Regions from separate parts of the Streptomyces pluripotens genome, predicted to be linked through region 2. Evidence: predicted binding sites of a transcription regulator. Region 2 holds the regulator's gene; the other holds the start of a gene.
What was found. Region 2 encodes HrcA, which represses chaperone genes, less so after heat shock. Its sites were predicted from a motif close to TTNGCACTCNGNNNNNCNGAGTGCNAA; they were not measured.
Positions count from the first base shown of each region.

Region 1: the regulator HrcA is predicted to act here: its motif matches at 2,397-2,423, upstream of groL (chaperonin GroEL).

Region 1 covers NZ_CP021080.1:4,028,468-4,031,875, reverse strand. The annotation lists gene LK06_RS18305 (NADH:flavin oxidoreductase) at 1-380, opposite strand, end outside; gene groL (chaperonin GroEL) at 609-2,234, opposite strand; gene LK06_RS18295 (cold-shock protein) at 2,533-2,736, opposite strand; gene LK06_RS18290 (MoaD/ThiS family protein) at 3,179-3,408, opposite strand, start outside.
Region 2 covers NZ_CP021080.1:2,136,956-2,140,363, reverse strand. The annotation lists gene LK06_RS09510 (DUF3097 domain-containing protein) at 1-27, opposite strand, end outside; gene LK06_RS09505 (MBL fold metallo-hydrolase) at 62-784, opposite strand; gene hrcA (heat-inducible transcriptional repressor HrcA) at 946-1,962, shown strand; gene dnaJ (molecular chaperone DnaJ) at 1,963-3,099, shown strand; gene LK06_RS09490 (nitronate monooxygenase) at 3,177-3,408, shown strand, end outside.

The DNA of each region.
Region 1 (3,408 bases), 1.9 Mb from region 2:
TCCGGGACGGGCGCCTGCCCCTGCTTGCGGACGGTGCCTATGTGCCACAGCTGCGGGACGATCGTGCCACCCGCCGCGTGCACGTCCTCGGCGACCTTCGCCCACCCGGCGAGCTGCTCCTCACCGTGGAAGCGCGGGACGCGGTCGCTCTGGCCGGCCGACTCGTGGCCGACGTAGGTGCCTTCGGTGACGATCAGACCGACGCCGGCAGCGGCACGGCGCGCGTAGTAGGAGCGGACGTCGTCGCCAGGGATGCCGCCCGGGGAGAACATGCGGGTCATCGGCGCCATCACGATCCGGTTGGGGACGGTCAGACCGTTGAGCGCAATGGGGCGGGAGAGAATCCGGGCCGCGCGGGAGGCGGATGTGGTGGCAGTCACGTGGGGAGCTCCTCGTGCATGGTTCTGTTAACCGGTCGGTATGTGCGCACGCATCGTTGCACCTTCTCAAGCAACTGAGTGCCGGCCGCCGGCATTCCGCGCCCGGGGCACGCCTCCTGTGATCCCGCCCACGCGAAGGCTCCAGCCCGGACACGCCCGAGGGCGGCACCCCCTGCCATGGCAGGGGGTGCCGCCCTCGGTAAGGACGTTGATCAACCCTCGGGGCGATCAGAAGTCCATGTCACCGCCCGGCATGCCGCCGCCAGCCGGCGCAGCGGCTGCCTTCTCCGGCTTGTCGGCGATGACGGCCTCGGTGGTGAGGAACAGGGCGGCGATGGAGGCGGCGTTCTGCAGCGCGGAACGGGTCACCTTCGCCGGGTCGATGATGCCCTCGGCGACCAGGTCGACGTACTCACCGGTCGCGGCGTTCAGGCCGTGACCCGGGGTGAGGTTGCGGACCTTCTCCACCACGACGCCACCCTCAAGGCCGGCGTTGACGGCGATCTGCTTCAGCGGAGCCTCAAGGGCGAGCTTCACGGCCTGGGCGCCGGTCGCCTCGTCACCCTCCAGCTCCAGCTTCTCGAAGACGCTGGTGGTCTGCAGCAGGGCCACGCCACCGCCGGCGACGATGCCCTCCTCGACGGCCGCCTTGGCGTTGCGGACGGCGTCCTCGATGCGGTGCTTGCGCTCCTTGAGCTCCACCTCGGTGGCGGCACCGGCCTTGATGACCGCGACACCGCCGGCCAGCTTGGCCAGGCGCTCCTGCAGCTTCTCGCGGTCGTAGTCGGAGTCGCTGTTCTCGATCTCGGCGCGGATCTGGTTGACCCGGCCGTTGACCTGCTCGGAGGAGCCGGCACCGTCGACGATGGTGGTCTCGTCCTTGGTGATGACGACCTTGCGGGCGCGGCCCAGGAGGTCCAGGGTCGCGTTCTCCAGCTTGAGGCCGACCTCCTCGGAGATGACCTCGCCGCCCGTGAGGATGGCGATGTCGCCGAGCATGGCCTTGCGGCGGTCACCGAAGCCCGGGGCCTTGACGGCGACGGACTTGAAGGTGCCCCGGATCTTGTTGACGACCAGGGTGGACAGGGCCTCGCCCTCGACGTCCTCGGCGATGATCAGCAGCGGCTTGCCCGACTGCATGACCTTCTCCAGGAGCGGGAGCAGGTCCTTGACCGAGGAGATCTTGGAGTTGGCGATGAGGATGTACGGGTCGTCGAGCGACGCCTCCATACGCTCCATGTCGGTGGCGAAGTAGGCCGAGATGTAGCCCTTGTCGAAGCGCATACCCTCGGTGAGCTCCAGCTCCAGACCGAAGGTCTGGGACTCCTCGACGGTGATGACACCTTCCTTGCCGACCTTGTCCATGGCCTCGGCGATCAGCTCGCCGATCTGGGTGTCGGCGGCGGAGATGGACGCGGTGGAGGCGATCTGCTCCTTGGTCTCGACGTCCTTCGCCTGCTCCAGCAGGGCGGCGGAGACGGCCTCGACAGCCCTCTCGATACCGCGCTTCAGGGCCATCGGGTTGGCACCGGCGGCGACGTTGCGCAGGCCCTCCTTGACCAGGGCCTGGGCGAGCACGGTCGCGGTGGTCGTACCGTCACCGGCGACGTCGTCCGTCTTCTTGGCGACTTCCTTGACCAGCTCGGCGCCGATCTTCTCGTACGGGTCCTCGAGCTCGATCTCCTTGGCGATGGAGACGCCGTCGTTGGTGATCGTGGGGGCGCCCCACTTCTTCTCGAGGACGACGTTGCGGCCCTTGGGGCCGAGGGTCACCTTGACGGCGTCCGCGAGCTGGTTCATGCCGCGCTCGAGGCCGCGCCGCGCCTCCTCGTCGAACGCGATGATCTTGGCCATGTGAAGTGGTCCCTCCAGGACTGGGGGTGATTCCTTCGGACCGCGCCCGCGCCCGCGACGGACGGCTCGCCGGCCGCGTGGTTCCTTGCCCCACCTGGCCCGCGGGCCTCACCGACCCGGTCCTTCGCTGTCACTCTCACCTTCAGAGTGCTAACGCAATGATTAGCACTCGGCATGGTCGAGTGCAAGCGCCTCCCGACATGCGACCGGCCCCGTCAGCCACGCGCGAACGGCAGAACCAGGGCACGACGAAGGGCCCGCACCGTGTTCCGGTGCGGGCCCTTCGTGCAAGAAACGTTCAGGCGGTGACGCGAACCATGTCGGCCTGCGGGCCCTTCTGGCCCTGCGAGATCTCGAACTCGACCCGCTGGCCCTCTTCCAGGGTGCGGTAGCCGTCCATCTGAATCGCGCTGTAGTGGACGAAGACGTCCGCACCACCGTCGACCGCGATGAAGCCATACCCCTTCTCCGCGTTGAACCACTTGACGGTGCCCTGAGCCATGCCTAACTCCCCTATTACTGGCCCTTGCACAGATCCACACCTCGCGGACCCGGGTCAGACCTCACCCCCTATTCAGACGGGGGCGTGCGCCGGAACGCGTCGACCGCGGCTGAATGTATCTGTCCAACTGCCGTCTGCAACAGGTCAATCGGACGAGAATTCTGGACGCGAACGGTCCGGAATGTAGTGAGAATTCACCTGACTTCAGGGCAAGTCGGGCCCCACAAAAGCCAAGAAAAGCCGCATAAAACCCCCACAGTTTGGCTACTTCTTGTCGGGCATGCGGCATGAATCCGGGGCTCGCGACCCGAAGGTCGCGACCGCGTTCCCCAACTCTATCGCGCTCAACCACACAGAATTGCCCCCTCCGTTTCTCTCACGGAGGGGGCAATCGGATGAACAGTGGGTAACCGAGGTTACCCAAGGTAATTGAGAGGCGTGGTCAGCCTCCGGCGACCGCCGGGATGATGGAGACACCGGCGCCGTCCGGAGTCACCGTCTCAAGGCCCTGCTCGAAGCGGACGTCGTCGTCGTTGACGTAGACGTTGACGAACCGGCGCAGCTTGCCCTGGTCGTCGAGCACCCGGGCGGCGATCCCGGTGTGGTTCTTCTCCAGGTCCTCGATGACCTCGGCGAGGGTCGCGCCGTCGGCCGGCACCTCGGCCCGACCGC
Region 2 (3,408 bases):
TCGGTGGTGGGAGGCGGGTGGGCGCATTCGGATGACGATAGGAGAACTCGTGGGTGCACGCTCACGACACGCCGAAACGCGCCGCCAAGGCGTCCCGTTGCCGTCGTACGAAGCCCGCGTCCACCACCGTTCCGTGGCCGGGTACGTACAGTGCGTCCTCACCGCCGAGTGCCAGCAGCCGGTCCAGGGCGTCCGGCCAGCGGGACGGTACGGCGTCCGGGCCGGCCTGGGGCTCGCCGGACTCCTCCACCAGGTCGCCGCAGAAGACCACTTCCCGGGGACCTGGGACGCAGACGGCGAGGTCATGGGCGGTGTGACCCGGGCCGACGTTGGCCAGCAGCACCTGCCGGCCGCCGCCGAGGTCGAGGGTCCACTCGCCCGAGACGAGGTGGCGGGGCGGGGTCAGCGCGGCCACCGCCTCGTCCGCGTCCTCCGCCGGGAGACCGTTGCCGACCGCGTCCACTCGCAGTTGCCGCCCTCCGCCCGCGAACACCGCGTCCACGCCCACCGCTGCGTACACCTCCGCCTCCGTGAACGCGGGTGCCCCGAAGACGTGGTCGAAGTGCGGGTGGGTGAGCGCGAGATGGGTCACACGGCCGCCCGACAGCTTTCGGGCCCCGGCCCGCAGCCGAGCCCCTTCGGCCAGACTGGATCCGGCGTCCACCATCAGTGCCGCACCCTCGCCGAGGACCAGCCCGGCGGTGCAGTCCCAGCCGGGCAGACGGCACCGCCCGACCCCGGCGGCCAGTCGTTCCCATCCCAGCTCTTCCCAAGTCACCGTCATACCGGGACGCTAGCGGTACGACCCGGTGTGACGGCACCGACCTTGCCCAGGGCGCACCCGACAGCCGTACACTGGGCCGGGGAAGGCTGGCACTCACATGGGAAGAGTGCCAGGCGGACGACCCGAAGGGACCAGAGGCGACGTGCTGGAGGTGCGCGCGAATGCTGAGTGAACGCAGGCTCCAGGTTCTGCGCGCCATCGTCCAGGACTACGTGGGCACCGAGGAACCGGTCGGTTCCAAGGCGCTCACCGAGCGACACGGCCTCGGCGTCTCCCCGGCGACCGTCCGCAACGACATGGCGGCCCTGGAGGACGAGGGGTACATCGCCCAGCCGCACACCAGCGCGGGGCGTATCCCCACCGACAAGGGCTACCGGCTGTTCGTGGACAAGCTCGCGGGCGTGAAGCCGATGACCGCGCCGGAGCGGCGGGCGATCCAGAACTTCCTGGACGGCGCCGTCGACCTCGATGACGTGGTGGCCCGCACGGTGCGGCTGCTCGCACAGCTCACCCGACAGGTGGCCGTGGTGCAGTACCCGTCCCTGACCCGGTCCACCGTGCGGCACGTGGAACTGCTCTCGCTCGCCCCCGCGCGCGTGATGCTCGTGCTGATCACGGATACCGGGCGGGTCGAGCAGCGGCTGGTCGATTGCCCGGCGCCGTTCGGGGAGGCCTCGCTGGCGGATCTGCGGGCCCGGCTGAACAGCCGGGTCGCAGGTCGTCGGTTCACGGATGTGCCCAGGCTGGTCGAGGACTTGCCGGAGGCCTTCGAGGCCGAGGACCGCGGTACGGTCTCCATGGTGCTCTCCACTCTTCTGGAGACACTCGTCGAGGAGAACGAGGAGCGGCTGATGATCGGCGGCACCGCCAATCTCACCCGCTTCGGGCATGACTTCCCCCTCGTGATCCGGCCCGTTTTGGAGGCTCTGGAGGAGCAGGTCGTGCTCCTCAAGCTCCTCGGCGAGGCGAAGGATCCGGGCATGACCGTGCGCATCGGCCACGAGAATGCCCACGAGGGACTCAACTCCACCTCCGTGGTGTCGGTCGGTTACGGTTCGGGCGGCGAGGCACTTGCCAAGCTCGGCGTGGTCGGACCGACACGCATGGACTATCCGGGAACGATGGGAGCGGTACGCGCAGTGGCACGGTACGTCGGACAGATCCTGGCGGAGTCTTAAGTGGCCACGGACTACTACGCCGTTCTCGGCGTGCGCCGCGACGCGTCGCAGGATGAGATCAAGAAGGCGTTCCGGCGGCTCGCCCGCGAGCTGCACCCGGACGTCAACCCGGACCCGAAGACCCAGGAGCGGTTCAAGGAGATCAACGCCGCTTACGAGGTGTTGTCGGACCCGCAGAAGAAGCAGGTCTACGACCTCGGCGGCGACCCGCTCTCGCAGGCGGGCGGGGCCGGCGCGGGCGGCTTCGGGGCCGGCGGCTTCGGAAACTTCTCCGACATCATGGACGCGTTCTTCGGTACGGCGTCGCAGCGCGGCCCGCGCTCGCGCACCCGGCGCGGCCAGGACGCGATGATCCGTATCGAGGTCGAGCTGGACGAGTCCGCCTTCGGGACGACCAAGGAGATCCAGGTCGACACGGCGGTCGTCTGCACCACCTGCAGTGGCGAGGGTGCGGCTCCGGGCACGTCGGCGCAGACGTGTGACATGTGCCGTGGGCGCGGCGAGGTCTCGCAGGTCACCCGGTCCTTCCTGGGCCAGGTCATGACCTCCCGTCCCTGCCCCCAGTGCCAGGGCTTCGGCACGGTCGTGCCGAATCCGTGCCCGGAGTGCGCCGGTGACGGCCGTGTCCGCTCCCGTCGCACTCTGACGGTCAAGATCCCGGCCGGTGTCGACAACGGCACCCGCATCCAGCTCGCCGGTGAGGGGGAGGTCGGCCCGGGCGGCGGTCCGGCCGGTGACCTCTACGTCGAGATCCACGAACTGCCGCACGCCGTCTTCCAGCGGCGCGGCGATGACCTGCATTGCACGGTCACCATCCCGATGACCGCGGCGGCGCTCGGCACCAAGGTGCCGCTGGAGACGCTGGACGGTATGGAGGAGGTCGACATCCGGCCCGGTACTCAGTCCGGCCAGTCGATCCCGTTGCACAACCGTGGTGTCACGCATCTGCGTGGCGGCGGTCGGGGCGACCTGATCGTCCACGTCGAGGTGCAGACACCGGGCAAGCTGGACCCCGAGCAGGAGCGACTCCTGCGCGAGCTGGCCAAACTGCGCGGTGAGGAGCGTCCGCTGGGCCAGTTCCAGCCCGGCCAGCAAGGGTTGTTCTCGCGGCTGAAGGACGCGTTCAACGGTCGCTGATATCCGAGGTTGCCCCTGGCCTATGCCAGGGGAAGCCCGGATTCGGACTTGTTCGGAGGACGTGACAACATGCGGTCATGTCCTCCCCGCTGACCGGTCTTTTCCCCCACCCGATCGTGCAGGCCCCCATGGCGGGCGGCGTCTCCGTCCCGCAGCTCGCCGCCGCCGTCTCCGAGGCCGGTGGCCTCGGGTTCCTCGCCGCCGGATACAAGACCGCCGACGGCATGTACCAGGAGATCAAGCAGCTGCGGGGGCTCACGGGCCGCCCGTTCGGTGTGAACGTCTTCATGCCTCAGCCGGAGTATCCCG